Regions from separate parts of the Cellulomonas sp. Y8 genome, predicted to be linked through region 2. Evidence: riboswitches for the same ligand, from Rfam matches in the RefSeq annotation. Region 2 holds a riboswitch; each other region holds the start of a gene.
The links. A riboswitch is a leader RNA that binds a small molecule or an ion and turns the genes downstream of it on or off. The one in region 2 is predicted to bind S-adenosylmethionine.
Positions count from the first base shown of each region.

Region 1 (5,351 bases), 750 kb from region 2:
GCTCGGCACGCGCGGCGAGTGGATGTCGTAGACACCCGGGCCGATGCCCCGCGGGTAGCCCTCGGACGCGATGTCGCCGAGGATCTCCATCTTCGACCGTGCCGCCTCGATGGACGTGACGTCGGCGTCCAGGCCGTCGATCGCGCCGAAGATCTCGCCGAACTCCGAGTAGCAGAGGTGCGTGTGGATCTGGGTGTCGGGGCGCACGCCCGAGGTCGCGAGCCGGAACGAGCGCACCGACCAGTCGAGGTAGGCGTCGTGGTCGGCGGCGCGCAGCGGCAGCAGCTCCCGCAGCGCGGGCTCGTCGACCTGGACGATCGCGGTGCCCGCGGCCTCGAGGTCGGCGATCTCGTCCCGCAGGGCGAGGGCCACCTGGTTCGCGGTGTCGGCCAGCGGCTGGTCGTCGCGGACGAACGACCACGCGAGGATCGTCACCGGACCGGTCAGCATGCCCTTCACCGGCTTGGCCGTGAGCGACTGCGTGTACGTCGTCCACGGCACCGTGATCGGCGCCGGCCGGGACACGTCGCCCCACAGGATCGACGGGCGGGTGCAGCGCGAGCCGTACGACTGGACCCAGCCGTTGGCGGTCACCGCGAACCCGTCCAGGTTCTCGGCGAAGTACTGCACCATGTCGTTGCGCTCGGGCTCGCCGTGCACGAGCACGTCGAGGCCGATCTCCTCCTGCAGCTCGACGACCCGGCGGATCTCCGCCTTCATCTCGTCCTCGTACTGCGCGGCGGTGAGCTCCCCCCGGCCGAAAGCGGCGCGGGCCACGCGGATCTCCGGCGTCTGCGGGAACGAGCCGATCGTCGTGGTCGGCAGCGCGGGGAGCTGCAGCCGCTCGGCCTGCGCGACCCGGCGCCCCTCGAAGTCGCCGCGGCGGAACGCGTCCGCCGGCAGGCCCGTGAGCCGGTCCCGGACCTCCGGCCGCACGACGCCCGGCGCCGCGGCGCGGGACCGGCGCGCGTCGGCCGCGGCGAGCAGCTCGGCGTGCACGGCCTCCCGGCCCTCGGTCAGCCCGGCGGCCAGGGTGACCACCTCGGCGACCTTCTGGTCGGCGAACGCGAGCCAGGAGCGCAGCGTGGGGTCCAGCTGCGGCTCGTCCTCGACGTCGTGCGGGACGTGGAACAGCGACGTCGACGTGGCGACGGCGACCTGCCGGGCGCCCAGGCCCTCGAGCGACTCGAGCGAGCCGAGCGCGGCGTCGAGGTCCGCGCGCCAGATGTTGTGGCCGTCGACCACGCCGCCGACCAGCACCTTCGACGCCAGGCCCTCCACAGGTCCCGCCGGGAGCGCGCCGCGCACCAGGTCGAGCGCGAGGCCCTCGACGTCCGTGCCGGCCAGCACCGGCAGCGCGTCCTGGAGGTCGCCGTACGGCGCGGCGACCAGGATCGCCGGGCGCTCGGCGGCGGGCAGCTCGGTCGCCAGGACGCGGTACGCCTCGGCGGCCGCTGCGAGCAGCCGGTCGGCCGGGACGCCGGTCGAGTCGGAGACCAGGGCGGGCTCGTCCAGCTGCACCCAGGTGGCGCCGGCGCGGGCGAGGTCGCGGAGCAGCGCGGCGTACACCGGCAGCACGTCGGCGAGCCGGTCGATCGGGAGGAAGTCCTCCGGCGATCCCTCGGCGGCCTTGGCGAGCGCGAGGAACGTCACCGGGCCGACCAGCACCGGGCGGGTGAGCACGCCGTCCGCGAGGCCCTCCGCGAGCTCGCGCACCGGGCGGTCGCTCGCGTACCGGAACGGCGTCGCGGGGCCGATCTCCGGGACCAGGTAGTGGTAGTTCGAGTCGAACCACTTCGTCATCTCGAGCGGCAGGTCGTCGCCGCGGCCGCGAGCGACGGTCGAGTACCCCGCGAGGTCGAGGCCGCCGTCGGCGGCGAGCAGGTCGGCGAACCGCTCGGGCACGGCGCCGAGCACGGCAGCCGCGTCGAGCACGTGGTCGTAGAACGAGAAGGCGCTCGGGATCGCGGGCAGCCGGGTGTCCAGGCCGAGCTCGGCCAGGCGGGTGCGGGTGCGGCGGCGCAGGTCGGCGGCGGTGGCCTCGACCTCCTCGGCGCTCGCGCGGCCGGCCCAGAACGCCTCGAGGGCCTTCTTCAGCTCGCGGCGCGGGCCGATCCGGGGGTAGCCCAGGACGGTGCCGGCGGGGAACGGGTGCGTCAGGTCGGTCATCTCTCGCCTCAGCTGGTGGGAACGGGGGTCGGGGTGGTCGTGGGGGCGGCCGCGACGGCCGCCGGCTCGGGGGCGACGCGCAGGTGCGCGCGGGGGGCGTCGCCGCCCAGTCCCGCGCCGTCCAGCAGGTCGAGCGCCGGGCCGTGGGCGTTGAACGTGTAGAGGTGCACGCCCGGCGCGCCGCCGTCGAGGACGGCGTTCACCAGGTCGACGCCCAGCCGCGTGCCCAGGCGGTGCCGCGCCGCGACCTCCGCCGGGTCGTCGGCGTCGAAGGCGTCGAGCCGCGCGAGCAGCTCCTCCGGGACGGGCACGCCGGTCAGCTGCGCCACGCGGCGGAGCCGGGCGGGGTCGGTGGTGGGGATGACGCCCGGGAGGATGGGGATCGTGACGCCGGCGTCGCGCGCCAGGGCGACGAGCTCGAGGTACGACCCGGCGTCGTAGAACACCTGGGTGATCGCGAAGTCCGCGCCGGCCTGCTGCTTGGCGAGCAGCGCCGCGACGTCCTGCTCCCGCGTGCTGCCGGCCCCCGCGTTGCCGCGCGGGAACGCCGCCACGGCGACGGACAGCGGCCGGGTGGCGGCGCGCACCGCCTGCGCGGGGCTGCTGGCGCACCGTCGCCGCTCGACGTCCCGCAGCAGCTCCACGAGGGCGCTCGCGGTCGGGAGGCCCTCGGGGTGCGGCTCCCAGGACCGGTCGGCGGGCGGGTCTCCGCGCAGGGCCAGGAACGACCGCACGCCCTCGTCGAGGAACTCCTCGATCGTCGCGGCGAGGTCCTCGCGCGAGCTGGCGACGCAGGTCAGGTGCGCGATCGGGGTCAGCGACGTCTCGCGCAGCAGCCGCCGGACGAGCTGCCGGGTGGTGGTCCGGGTGCTGCCCGAGGCGCCGTACGTGACCGAGACGAAGTCGGGCCGGGCCGCGGCGAGCTGCTGCACCGTCGACCACAGCCGGGGCGCGGCGTCCGGGTTCCGCGGCGGGAACAGCTCGAACGACACGGTCGGGCGGTCCACGGCCCCGAGGCCGTCCGGCACGGCGGTGCCCGCGAGGTGTGCAGGGACGTCGTGACTGCTCATCGTCAGCTCCATCGAACCTGGCGGAAGCACCCGCACCCTCGGTGAGGAGGGGGGTTGCTGCGACGTCGACGAGCCAGGTCTCTCGGTCGCTCTGGATGGGTGCCGCCACACTAGGCCCGGCGGCCGCCGCCGTCCACTGCCCCTGACGCGTCATCTTTCGGTGACCGGGCTCACACCCGGGCCGGGTGCCGCACCTGCGGCCGGGCGGGCGCGACGGCGCCGTGCCAGGCTGCGTGGGGTGACCGACCTGCGCACCGTCCCGCTGCCCGACCGCCGGACCGACGCCCGGGCGCTGGTGCCGCGGGACGCGCCCGAGGCCGTGGTCCTCGGCGAGGTCCGCGCCCGCCTGGGGGAGCGGCCGGTGCACGACGCGCGGGACGGCTCCGTCGTCTGGGTCGACATCGACGCGTGCAGCGTGCACCGCTGGGCCGAGGGCGACCACGCGCGCGATGCCGTGGTCAGCGTGCCGTCCCCGGTCTCGCTGGCCTGGCCGGCCGCCGCGGGCGGGCTGCTGCTCGCGACCGCGGACGGCCTCGGCGTGCACGACGGCACCACGCTCGGTCCGCTGACCCGGCCGGCGGACATGCCGCGCGACTACCGGTTCAACGACGGCGGTGTCGACGGCGCCGGCCGGCTGTGGGTCGCGACGATGCCGCGGGACGGGTCGCCGGGCGACGGGGCGGTGTACCGGGTGGTCGCCGGGGACGACGGTCTCGAGGTCGACGCGGTGCTCACCGGGGTGGGCGTCGGCAACGGCCTGCAGTGGAGCCCCGACGGCGCGACGCTCTACGTCACGGACACCAGTGCGGCGACCGTGTACCGGATGCCCTACGACGCGGCGACGGGCACGGCCGGCGCCCCCGAGCCGTTCCTGTCCTTCGACCCGGACGGGCCGCAGCCCGACGGCACGACGGTCGACGACCAGGGTGGCCTGTGGGTGGCGCTGTACGGCGGGGGCGCGGTGCTGCGGTTCGCACCGGACGGGACCCCGCTGGGCGCGGTCCGGGTGCCCACGGCGCAGGTGACCTGCCTGGGGTTCGGGGCGCCGGGGTCGGGGCGGGCGTACGTGACGACCGCGCACGCGGACGGGGACCCGCTGGCGGGGGCGGTGTTCGGCGTGGACGTGGCGGCGGAGGGGCTGCCGGCGCGGGCGTTCGGGGAGGGCTGAGCGGCCCTCGGCCTCACTCCGCGAGGTCGGCGCGTCGTTCCAGGGTGAGCCGGGCGTCGAGCGCGGCGGCGAGCCGGACGAGCGTGTCCCGCGTCGGGTTGCCGAGCCCTCGCTCGATCCGGCTGATGTCGGCCTGCTGCACCGAGGCGCGCGCGGCGAGCGCGGCCTGGCTCAGCCCGTGGGTGCGTCGCAGGTGCGCGATCTCCGCCCCGAGGAGCTCCTCGGCCGCGAGCTGCGCGCGGAGCCCCGCCGCGAGGTCCGCGGCGGCGTCGCGGACGTCCTCGTCCCAATGGGACCGCGCCTCGTCGGCGATCCTGCGGTAGGGGGTGGTCGCCACGGTGCTCCTCCGATCGGTGTCCTCTGATCATGTGCCGTGGCACATCATGCGTCAAACCCGACCGACGCCACGTCGCCAGATGGCGTCGCGCGCGGTCGATCTCGCGGCGCTGGCGGCGCTCGGACGGGTCCCGGCCCTTGTCGTACGCGTGCAGCAGCAGGACGACCCGCGCGCCGTGGAACGTGACGAACAGGCGGAGCAGCACGGTGCGGTGCCCCGCGGTCTCCGGCACGTCCGCGCGTGCCGCCGGTCCGGCCCGGCGCGATCGCACCGCGCGCAGGGACTGGCGGACGCGGATCTCGAACAGCCCCTCGCCCAGAGCGCGACACCACGGCGTGCCGAGGAGGTCGATGCCGTACGGCTCGACCACCTCCGTCAGCACCGCGTCGACGACGGCCTGGACGTACGGATCCGCCCGCCGGAACCATCGCTCGAACGGCGCGGTGCCCGTCCGGTCGTCCCTCCAGACCTCGACCTGCCACCGCCCGCCCTCTCCGGTTGGTGCCGGCCCGTGCCCGCGGTGGCCCACGACCTCACCCCCCGGCGCGCGCCAGGACGACGGGGCAGTCCGCCAGGTGGTCGTCGACGATCCCGCACGCCTGCATCG
Region 1 covers NZ_CP041203.1:2,250,496-2,255,846, forward strand. The annotation lists gene metE (5-methyltetrahydropteroyltriglutamate--homocysteine S-methyltransferase) at 1-2,169, opposite strand, end outside; gene FKM96_RS10275 (methylenetetrahydrofolate reductase) at 2,178-3,239, opposite strand; SAM riboswitch class I at 3,233-3,341, opposite strand; gene FKM96_RS10280 (SMP-30/gluconolactonase/LRE family protein) at 3,478-4,407, shown strand; gene FKM96_RS10285 (helix-turn-helix domain-containing protein) at 4,421-4,744, opposite strand; gene FKM96_RS10290 (DNA-3-methyladenine glycosylase I) at 5,278-5,351, opposite strand, start outside.
Region 1: linked by a shared signal. The riboswitch ahead of FKM96_RS10275 (methylenetetrahydrofolate reductase) and the one ahead of FKM96_RS06730 (aminotransferase class V-fold PLP-dependent enzyme) in region 2 are both predicted to bind S-adenosylmethionine.

Region 2 (5,351 bases):
CAGCCGGTCGACCGTCTCCGTGGCCGTCCCGACCCCGACGGAGGCGCGGATCGCCCCGCCCGTCACGCCGACCCGCGCCAGCAGCGGGTGCGCGCAGAACCGCCCGTCCCGCACGCCGATGCCGTGCTCGGCGGACAGGTAGGCGGCCACGAGGCCGGAGTCGTGGTCGCCGAGCGTGAACGCGACCACGCCGACCGGGTCGGTCGAGTCGGACCACAGCCGCAGCACCCGGGCTCCCGGGATCGCCGCGAGCCCGTCGACCAGGCGCTCGCGCAGCGCGCGCTCGTGCTCGACGAGGGCCCCGGCGGGCAGGGCGTCCAGGGCGTCGCACGCCTCGGCCAGCGCGACGGCGCCGAGCACGTTGGGCGACCCGCCCTCGTGCCGCGCGGGCGCCGGCTGCCACAGCGTCCGGTCGGTGCGCACGTCGCGGACGGCACCACCGCCGGCCAGGTACGGCGTGCCGGCGTCGAGCCAGTCGCGCCGGCCCACCAGGGCGCCCGCGCCGAACGGCGCGTAGGTCTTGTGCCCGGAGAACGCGACGTAGTCGACGCCGCTGTCCGCCAGCGAGAACGCCCGGTGCGGCACGAGCTGGGCGCCGTCGACGGCCACCCGCGCGCCGGCCTCCTGCGCCAGCGCGACCACCGAGGCGATCGGCAGCGCCTCGCCCGTGACGTTCGACGCCCCGGTCAGCGTGACGAGCGCGTACGGCTGCCGGGCGAGCTCCGTGCGCAGCGCGGTCAGCGTCTCGGCGACGGTCGGCGCCGACGGCAGGATCGTCGCCGTGCGGCCGGAGCCGCGGACCGAGCGCACCCACGGCAGCAGGTTCGCGTGGTGCTCGACGTCCAGGACGAGCACCCGGCCGCCGTCGGGGACGCAGCCGGCCAGCAGGTTCAGGGCGTCGGTGGTGTTCCGGGTGATGACCGCGACGTCGTCGGGGCGCGCGCCCACGAACCGGGCGACCGTGGCGCGCGACGCCTCGTACAGCGCCGTCGACACCTGGGACAGGTAGCCGGCGCCGCGGTGCACCGACGCGTAGAGCGGCAGCACCTCGACGACGCGGGCGGCGACGGACTCGAGCGCCGGCGCGGACGCGGCGTAGTCGAGGTTCGCGTACGGCACGGACCGGCCGTCGAGCGGGACGCGCGTGTCCCCGCCGACGACGGGCAGCAGGGCGGTCTCGGCACACGAGGTGGTGGCGGTGACGGACATGGGACTACCCCCGAGCGGATCGGTGGGGGCCCGGTCGCCGACCGGGCGACCCCGCGCTTGCCGGCCACCGGTCGGTGGACGGCCAGGTCGTCACCCGGGGCACCCCGCCGCGGAGGGGAGGGTTGCCGGCCAGCGAGCCGGGGCTTCGCGCTGGCGCTCATGACCTCGTCCGAGGATGGGACGGCCCGCGCGCAGGTGTCAACCGTGGTCCACGGTGCGACACGGGTTCACCCGGGCGCGGTCGGGCGGTCGTCCTGGTCCGGGCGATGGCGTAGCATCGCCGCACCATCCAGAGCGGCCGAGAGATCTGGCTCGTCGACGCCGCAGCAACCCGCGGACCCCCACCGGGGCCGGCCGAGGGTGCTTCCGCCAGATCCGATGGAGGAGAGGCATGACCGACACCGACGACCGCCTGCGCTACCGCCTGCTGACGGGGCCCGACGACCGCTCGTTCTGCGAGCGGGTCAGCGCCGCCCTGGCCGAGGGCTACGAGCTCCACGGCGGGCCTGCCGCCACCTTCGACGGGGAGCGCGTGATCGTCGCGCAGGCCGTCGTGCTGCCGGCCGCGGCGGCCCCGAGCACCCCGGTGCGCCCGCTGTGACCGCGCCGTACGCGGGTGACCTCACCCCGCAGGAGGCCTGGGACCTGCTGCTGACCGACGAGCGCGCCGTCCTCGTGGACGTCCGCACCGAGGGCGAGTGGCAGACCATCGGCGTCCCCGACACCGCCGACGCCGGCGAGGGCCGCACGGCGTTCGTCGAGTGGACCGACGCGTTCGGCCGGCCCAACCCGGCGTTCCTGGACGGCCTGGCCGCCGCCGGCGTGACCGCCGACGACCCGCGCCCCGGGGTGTTCCTGTGCCGGTCGGGCGTGCGCTCCGTCGCCGCCGCCGTCACCGCGACCGCCGCGGGCCTCGGCCCGGCGTACAACGTGCTCACCGGCTTCGAGGGCGACGTCGGCCCCGACGGCCGCCGGGGCCACCAGGGCTGGCGCGCGGCCGGCCTGCCGTGGCGGGAGGCGTGAGCGCCGCTCCCGGACCGGCGGACTGGCACGACGAGCGGCTTCCCCGGGAGTCCCTGCGGCCCGACACGCTCGCCGTGCGCGGCGGCCACGTCCGCACGCCGTTCCAGGAGACGTCCGAGGCGCTGTTCCTCACGCAGGGCTACGTCTACTCCCGCGCCGCCGACGCCGAGGCGGCGTTCGCGGGCGAGGCCGACCGGTTCCTGTACTCCCGGTACGGCAACCCGACGGTGTCGACGTTCGAGGAGCGGCTCCGGCTGCTCGAGGGCGCCGAGGCCTGCTACGCCACGGCGTCCGGCATGTCGGCAGTGTTCACCGCGCTCGCCGCGCTCGTCCGGTCGGGCTCGCGGGTCGTCGCCGCGCGCGCGCTGTTCGGGTCGTCGGTGGTGATCTTCGACGAGATCCTCGCGAAGTGGGGCGTGCGCACCGACTACGTCGACGGCCACGTGCCCGCGCAGTGGGAGGAGGCCCTGTCGACCCCCGCGGACGTGGTGTTCTTCGAGACGCCGTCCAACCCGATGCAGGACCTGGTCGACATCGCCACGGTCAGCCGGCTCGCGCACGCCGCGGGCGCGGTCGTCGTCGTGGACAACGTGTTCGCGACGCCCGTGCTCTCCCGGCCGCTCGACTTCGGCGCCGACGTGGTCGTGTACTCGGCGACCAAGCACATCGACGGGCAGGGACGGGTGCTCGGCGGGGCCATCCTCGGCACCGACGCGTTCGTGCACGGGCCGGTGCAGACGCTGATCCGGAACACCGGGCCGTCGCTGTCGGCGTTCAACGCGTGGGTGCTGCTCAAGGGCCTGGAGACGCTGTCGCTGCGGGTCCGGCACCAGACGGCGTCCGCGCTGGAGCTGGCGACCCGGCTGGAGGGGCATCCGGCGATCGCGCAGGTCCGGTACCCGTATCTGCCGTCGCACCCGCAGCACGCCCTCGCGCTCGCGCAGCAGTCGGGCGGCGGCACGGTGGTGACCCTCGACCTGCGCGTGCCGGAGGGGTCGACACCCGCGGAGGCCAAGGCGCTGACGTTCGGCGTGCTGGACGCGCTGCGGGTCGTGGACATCTCGAACAACCTCGGCGACGCGAAGTCGCTGGTCACGCACCCGGCGACGACGACGCACCGCAAGCTCGGCCCCGACGGGCGTGCTGCGGTCGGCATCGCGGAGTCGACGGTGCGGCTGTCGGTGGGGCTGGAGGACGTCGACGACCTGGCCGACGACCTGGAGCAGGCCCTGGGGACGCTGGGCGGCTGACAGGTTCAGACGCATGCCGCGATCGACGGGGCAGAGCTCGTGCTCATCTTGGCGCGGCGCCACTCAAATGCCTTTCAGCACGCCCTCCCCGAGCGCCTAGCCACCTCAATTCGTCTTTCTCGCACGCTCATTCAGCGAGATCAGATCACCTATTTTCGCGCGGACTGGTTCCTGCTAGTTTCCACATTCGACAGCCGCATCACGGACTTCATCCTCCTGTCGAAAAGGAAACGCCATGCACCCTGGTCGAATCATCGCGGGTCTCAGCGCGCTCGCTCTCACCGCCGGCCTAGCCGTCGGCTCCATCGCCGGATCGCCTTCCGCGACGGCGGCGACCGGTGACGGCGTCGAGCAGATCCAGGCGCGGGATTACTGCAGCGGAAACATCAACTACTACCCCACGTGGGGCGTGTACAACCGCCAGGGCCTGACGAACAAGACGAACCCGAACCCCTTGTGGTTCTACCAGGACGGCAAGGTGGGACCGAACGCGGCGAAGTCCGGCGGCAACTGGACGACGGGCGGCAAGGGCGTGACGTACTGCGGCAACAACTTCTACTACTCGGTCAACGGGAAGCTGTGACCGCCCCCACCTTGCGGGCAATCACCGTCGGGGTGGCGGTGTGCGCGCTTGCCGCGTGCACCGCCACCCCGGACCCGCGCTACACCACCGCCCCGTTGGCGGGCGATGTCCCGCAGTTCGACGGCCCCTGGGCGGCCGAGCTGACCGAGCACTACCGTGACAGTCTCAGCGACCTGGAACGCGAGATCCTGCGCGACGGGGTCATCACCGAGGACGAGCAGCAGGCACTGCACGACTGGTACATCGGCTGCATGGCCGGCCAGGGACTGAGCGTCACCCTGCTCGACAACGGCGGCTTCGACCTCGGCTCATCCGATCAGGACCGGATCCTGGCAGCCGAGAGCGTGTGCCGTACCAACACGCTCGGACTCGCGTGGGAGATGCGCGCAAACCCCGAGAATGTTCCTCCGCTCGAGGCCACGCACGCGTGTCTGCAGCGGCACGGGCTGCTCGCCGCCTCCTTCACGCTGGACGACTTCGTCCGCCTCCTCGACGAGGAAGCAGACCCCAGCATCGAGTGGAACGCCTGGTCCGACTTCCACTGGAGTGAGGAGACGATCGCGTGCAACCGGGACCCATTCGACATCCTCGGGCTGTTCCCCGAGGACTCCACGCTCGAGCCCTACCGTGGCTGACGCGGCCCGCCGTCTCGTCTCGGGCGGCACGATTGCCCTGCTCGCGCTGCTTCTCGTCACTGGAACCGCTGCAGTCACTACCGCAGTGCTCACCGCGCCGCGGCCGGACCTCCTGGCCGACGCGGACCCGCTGGACGAAGTGCCGGTGTCGTCGTACCAGTACGGCGACCCGCGACCGGTCCGGGTGACCCTGACCACCCCCGAGCCCCTACCGCTGGTCGCGCAGGCCTCCGGCACGGTCACCGCGTCGTGGTGCACGCCAGGCGACGAGGTGGCGAGCGGTGGTCCGCTGATCGCCGTCGACGGAGCCACCGTCGTCGGGCTAGCGACCGCGACGCCTCTCTGGCGCGATCTGAGCGCGGGTCTCCGCGGCGACGACGTGCAGGCAGTGCAAGACGAGCTCGACCGACTCGGTTTCGCGACCTCGGGGTCCGGCCGAGTCGATCGCTCCACGACGTCCGCGCTGCGGTCCTTCGCAGAGGCGCACGGGATCGCCCTCCACCGCGACGGCCCGCTGTTGCGACGCTCTGCGGTCGTATGGCTCCCTTCCTCGACGGCACGCGTGGAGTCGTGCGAAGTTGTCGTCGGAGGTGACCTCGCTGCCGGCGCGGAGTTCGCGACGCTCGCGCCGCCCCTCGTGCGCGCCGTCGC
Region 2 covers NZ_CP041203.1:1,499,222-1,504,572, forward strand. The annotation lists gene FKM96_RS06730 (aminotransferase class V-fold PLP-dependent enzyme) at 1-1,209, opposite strand, end outside; SAM riboswitch class IV at 1,258-1,374, opposite strand; SAM riboswitch class I at 1,492-1,594, shown strand; gene FKM96_RS06735 (DUF1737 domain-containing protein) at 1,601-1,810, shown strand; gene FKM96_RS06740 (rhodanese-like domain-containing protein) at 1,807-2,232, shown strand; gene FKM96_RS06745 (O-succinylhomoserine sulfhydrylase) at 2,229-3,482, shown strand; gene FKM96_RS20570 (hypothetical protein) at 3,892-4,065, shown strand; gene FKM96_RS06750 (hypothetical protein) at 4,062-4,700, shown strand; gene FKM96_RS06755 (peptidoglycan-binding protein) at 4,693-5,351, shown strand, end outside.

Region 3 (5,351 bases), 2.0 Mb from region 2:
TGGGCGTCGGGGCGGGTGATCGGGTGCGCGGCGTCGGCGTCGGCGGCGCGGTCGGGGGTGCGGTCGGTGGTGGTCACGGCGGGCTCCTCAGGCGGTCGCGCGGGCCGCGCCCGCGAAGCGGTTCTCGGGCCGGGTCAGGCCCAGGTGGTCGCGCAGGGTGGCGCCCCCGCGCGGGGCGGCGGTCCGCCGGTCGGCGCGCAGGGCGGGCAGCACGTCCCGGGCCAGCACCGGCAGGTCGGCGTCGAGCTCGGCGGCGAGCAGCCGGACCCCGGCGACGGCGGGGTCGTCCGCGAGCTCGGCGAGCAGCGCCACCAGCCCGGCCGGCGTGCCGACGTGCCGCAGCGCGGCGCCCGCGGCCCACGGCCCGGCGGCGCCGGCGTCGAGCTCGGCCAGGCGGTCGGCGCCCGAGCGCCCCGCCGCATGGAGGACCACCTGCACCTCCACCACCGCCCGAGCGCCGGGGTCGCCGTCGACGACCGCGCGCGCCGCGGCCCGGGCCTCCGCCGCGCCGGACCCGCCCACCAGCACGACGTCCACCAGGCGCTCGCCGTCCCGGCCGGGACCGGCGACGTCCCCGGCCCGCGCCAGGACGACCGGCTGCCCCTGCGGCGGCCGCGGCGTGATCAGCGGGCCCACGACGGAGAACGACTCACCGGCGAAGTCCACCCGGTGGATCCGGTCCCGGTCGACGTACCGGCCGGTGGCGACGTCGCGGATCACCGCGTCGTCCTCCCAGGAGTCCCAGAGGTCCCGGACGACCTGGACCACGTCCCGGGCCTCGCGGCCGAGGTCGGCGACCGGCGCGCGACCGTACGCCGCCGGTGCGGCGTCGCCGGGCGTCACCGCGGCCAACCAGCCCGCGCGGCCGGACGCGGCGAGGTCGAGGGAGGCGAGCTGCGTCGCGACGTGGAACGGCTCGGGGTAGGTGGTCGGCACCTCGGGCACCAGGCCGATCGCCGTGGTGGTGCGGGCGACGAACGCGGCGCGGGTGACGGCGTCGAGCCGGGCCTGGGCGGGGTCGCCCGGGACGGACGGCGAGGCGGCGTCGGCGAAGGTGACGAAGGTCAGGCCGGCGTGCTCGGCGTGCCGGACGGCGCGCGCCAGGCGGGCGCCGGACACGAGGTCGGCGGGCGCGAGGCCGAACAGCGCGGCGGCGGCCGGGTGCGCGCCGGCGCCGTCGACGTCGAGGGCGGTGAGGAGCGGGGGGACGGTCACGGTGGTCTCCGGGGGTCGGGGAGCGGCGGGGATCGGGCGGCGCGGCGCGGCGCGTGCGGCAAGCGGTGCGGCGCGCGCCCGCGCGGAGTCACAGCGCGGTGTGCGCGCCGATCCGGTGGTAGGTGCGGTCGTGGTAGACCAGCGGCGAGGCGCCGTCGCCGGGCTCGGCGTCGTCCGGGCCGCCCGCGTCCAGCGCCCGCAGCGACACGAGGTACGAGTCGCCGACGGGCGTGCGCTGGACGACCCGGGCGCGCACCCAGGACACGGCGCCGTCGATCACGGGCTCGCCGGTCGGGAGCGAGGACCAGCCGCCGGCGGCGAACCGGTCCAGGCCGCTGGTGGCGAACCGCGCGGAGACGTCGTCCTGGTGGTCCGCGAGGAAGCTGACCGCCAGCGTGGGCGCGGCGGACACGGCGGGCCAGGAGGACGACGTCGACGCGAGCGAGAACGCGAGCAGCGGCGGGGCCGCGGACACCGAGATGACGGAGGTCGCGGTGAACCCGACCGGCCGGCCGGCGTGCCGCAGCGCGACCACGGCGACCCCGGCGGGGTGCCGGCGGAACACCCGCTTGAACTGCTGCGGGTCGAGCTGGGGCTCGTCCTGCTCGGCGAGCAGCCGCTCGAGCGGGCCCAGGTCCGTGCGCTCGGCGGTCACCGGGTCGCCCCGGCGAGCGCGGCGGCGGGCTCGGCGGACGCGGCGGGCTCCGCGGCCGGCGCGTGCCCGAGCGCCCGGCGGAGCGGCGCGGCGGCCCGGGCCAGCCACGCGTCCAGCGCGGGGTCGAGGTCGGCGAGCTGGGCCTCGGTCAGGGTCAGCGAGCGCGCGGGGACGACCGCGCCCAGCTCGACGAGCACGGGGCGCAGGTGCACCTCGCCGGCGAGCGCGTGCGCCGGGTTGCCGGACACCACGAGCGGCACCGCCACGACGCCGGCCAGCCCGTCCGGGCCGTACAGGTCGAGGAACGCCTTGAGCAGGCCGGTGTAGGACGCCTTGTAGACCGGGGTCGCGACGAGCGCGACGTCGGCGGCGGCCACCCGCGCGAGGGCGGCGTCGGCGGCGGGGTGCGCCGGGGCGAGCAGCTCGCCGGCGAGGGTCGCGAGGTCGACGACCTCGACGTCGGCGGGGGTGGCGGGGTCGGTCGACGTGAGCGCGGCCAGGCGCTCGGCGGCGGCGCGCGCGGCGCCCAGGGTGCGGGACCCGGCGCGCGGGTTCCCGGAGACGGCGACGACGGACGGGGACGACATGGTGGCCTCGCAAGGGGGTCGATCACGGTTGCCGTGCGGCGGAGCGGCGCGTGCCGGCCGACGGCCAGGTCATCTCCCGGAGCACCCCGCCGTGACGTGGGGTTGCTGCCCAGCCAGCCGGGGCTTGGCGCTGGGACTCGTGACCTCGGGGCGGAGGTCTAGCACCGGTCCGCCCCGTGCGGGCTCGGCCGCGGGGGAGTTCTCACGATCCGGGACCGTGCGAACGTCTGGGACCTTCGTCCTGTGACATCGCTCCGGCATGCGAGACGCGGCGGTCCGGGCGTTGACGCCCCCGGGTCCGGTTCGTAGGTTCCGGGCACCGGTTCGCCACCGGGGCGCGCCGCAGGGCGGGCCCCGGGGGACGGGCCGGGTGGTCATGAGCTCCGACGCGAAGCCCCGGCTGGTCGGACGGCAACCCCCCGCGCGGGTGGGTGCCCCGGGTGAGGACCAGGTCCGCCGCCGCCGGCGACGGACAACACGCGGACCCGCCCGACCGGGCGGGGGCACACGAGGAGAACGCATGAGCCGGACCGTGCAGGCGCCGTGGGCGCCCTCGGCACCCGCCCTGCCGACCACCGCCGCCGCGCCCGGCGGCCGCTGTTGCTGTCGCCGCTGACGGCGCAGCCGCCGACCCGGCGCCCCGCCCGGGGCGCCTGACCCCGGCCCTGCGCGGCGCCTGAGCCGGGCCCCGCGCGGCGCCCGAGCCGCGCGCCCGGCCACGCCCCGGGACGCCCGCCGCGCCGACGTGGCCGGCCGGCCTGCCCGAGCGGCGCGCCCGGCCCGCGCCGGGCGCGCCGGCCGCGCCGAGATAGGACGCGCGGGCCGAGATAGGACCCTCCACGGTCCGATCTCGGCGCGAGGGTCCTATCTCGGCACGCCGGAACCCGCCCCCCCCCCGCGTCGTCGATCCGCCGCCCGCGCGTCGCCGCGGCGCGCCGCGGCGCGCCCGCGACCGCGGCGTCGCCGCGGCGCGCCCGCGACCGCCTCACCACCCGCCCCCGAACGGAGCCGTCATGCCCTTCTCGTCCCCCCGCGCCGGCCGTCGCGCGCTGCTCGGCGTCGACCTGACCGCGGCCGGCGCCAGGCCCGGCGCGGTCGGCGCCCACGGTGCCGTCGCCGCCCGCGCGTTCGACGGCGAGCGGCTCGCCCGCCTGGTGCACCGCGCCGACCGCGGCCTGCTCGACCTCGTCGTGCTCGGCGACGCCCTGCTGCTGCACCCCGGGCGTCGGCGGGTGCCCGGCCGGCTGGACGCCGCCGTCGCCGCGGCGCGGGTCGCCCCGCTGGTCCGGACCGCCGCGCTGGTGGCGGGCGTCCCGCACGACCAGGTCGAGCCGGGCTACCTCGCGGGGGCCGTCCGCGGCGTGCAGAGCGCGGCCGGCGCCCTCGCGGGCTGGCAGCTGTCCGGCCCGGGGGCGACCGGCGGTGGCGCCGACCTCGCCGAGCAGGGGGCTCTCGGGGCCGGGGCCGTCTCTCGCATTGCTGCTCCCGCAGTCGCTGCCGCAGTCGCTGCCGCGGGAACCGCCGCTCCCGCGGACATTGCTGCCGCTGCCGCCGCCGAGCGCGCGTGGGCCGACCGCGCCGCCGCCGCCCTCGACGCCGTCCTCGCCGCGTGGGACGCGGGGGAGCCCGGCGCGGTGCGCCGCGGCGGGGACGGCCGGTTCCGCGTCGACCACGACGGCATCCGGTTCGCGGTCCGGGGCCGGTCGGCGTCCCGCGGTGCGAGCGGCACCGCGGGTGCGGACCGCCCCCTCGTGGTGGTCCCGGTCGCGGGCCCGGCGGCCGAGGCGCTCGCCGGCCGGTACGCCGACGTGGCCCGCCTCGCCTCGCCCGACCTCGAGTCGGCCGCCGCGGCGCGGGCCCGGGTGCGCGCGGCGGCGGTGGCCGCGGGCCGGCCCGCCGACGCGGTGCGCGTCCTGCTCGACGTCGACGTGGCCCTCGCCGACGACCGGGACGCCGCCCTCGCGCGGCTCGACCTGGTGCGCTCCGTCGACCGGCCGGACCTCGGCGTCTCCGGAGCGGTCGTCGCGGGCACCGGGGCCGACCTGGCGACCGTGCTCGCCGACGCCGTCCGCGACGGCGCGGTCGACGGGTTCGTCGTGCGCCCGACCGCCGTGGAGGCGGACCTGGCGGCGCTGGTCGACCGGACGGTCCCCGCGCTGCAGCAGGCGGGGGCCTTCCGGCTCCGGCCCGGTGACGAGGACGAGCCGACGGGCCGGGACGAGCCGAGGGGGCGGACCGTCCCCGCCGAGGGCGCGTGGTCCGCCGCCCCGTTCGCCCTGACCTGACGGCCGCGCGGCCGCCGCAGCCGCACCGCACCCGCACCCCACCGACCGACCCCGAGGTGACCCCGATGACCACGACCCCGCTGCGGGCGGCACCGCTCGACCCGACCCGGCGCGACCCCGCCCCGCCCGACCCGGCGCCGACGCGTCCGGCCCCGCTCGACCCCGCGCGGCTGGCCGTGCGCGACGCCCGGCTGCACGACCCGCTGGTCGGACCGCTGCTGGACGGCCTGGCGCACGAGTACAGCACCCGGTACACCGGCCTGCTCACCCCCGCCGAGCTCCGCGGCGAGCTGGAGCACTACGGGGTCGAGGAGTTCGCCCCGCCGCACGGCGCCCTCGTGCTCGTGCTGGAGGACGGCGAGCCGGTGGCCGGCGGCGCGTTCCGCCGGCGGTGGGAGCCGGAGCACGGCGACGCCGTGCGGCTCGCCGACCCGGGCGCCCGGGACGCCGAGGGGGCGCCCGCGGTGCCGACGGTGGAGCTCAAGCGGATCTGGACCCACGAGGCGCACCGCCGCCGCGGGCTGGCACGGGTCGTGCTCGCCGAGCTGGAGGCGCGCGCCGCTGCGGCCGGCTACCCGCGGGTCTACCTGACCACCGGGCCGAAGCAGC
Region 3 covers NZ_CP041203.1:3,951,337-3,956,687, forward strand. The annotation lists gene FKM96_RS17900 (NtaA/DmoA family FMN-dependent monooxygenase) at 1-77, opposite strand, end outside; gene FKM96_RS17905 (LLM class flavin-dependent oxidoreductase) at 88-1,215, opposite strand; gene FKM96_RS17910 (flavin reductase family protein) at 1,304-1,870, opposite strand; gene FKM96_RS17915 (NADPH-dependent FMN reductase) at 1,867-2,457, opposite strand; SAM riboswitch class IV at 2,499-2,602, opposite strand; SAM riboswitch class IV at 2,830-2,943, shown strand; gene FKM96_RS17920 (LLM class flavin-dependent oxidoreductase) at 3,471-4,742, shown strand; gene FKM96_RS17925 (GNAT family N-acetyltransferase) at 4,808-5,351, shown strand, end outside.
Region 3: linked by a shared signal. The riboswitch ahead of FKM96_RS17915 (NADPH-dependent FMN reductase) and the one ahead of FKM96_RS06730 (aminotransferase class V-fold PLP-dependent enzyme) in region 2 are both predicted to bind S-adenosylmethionine.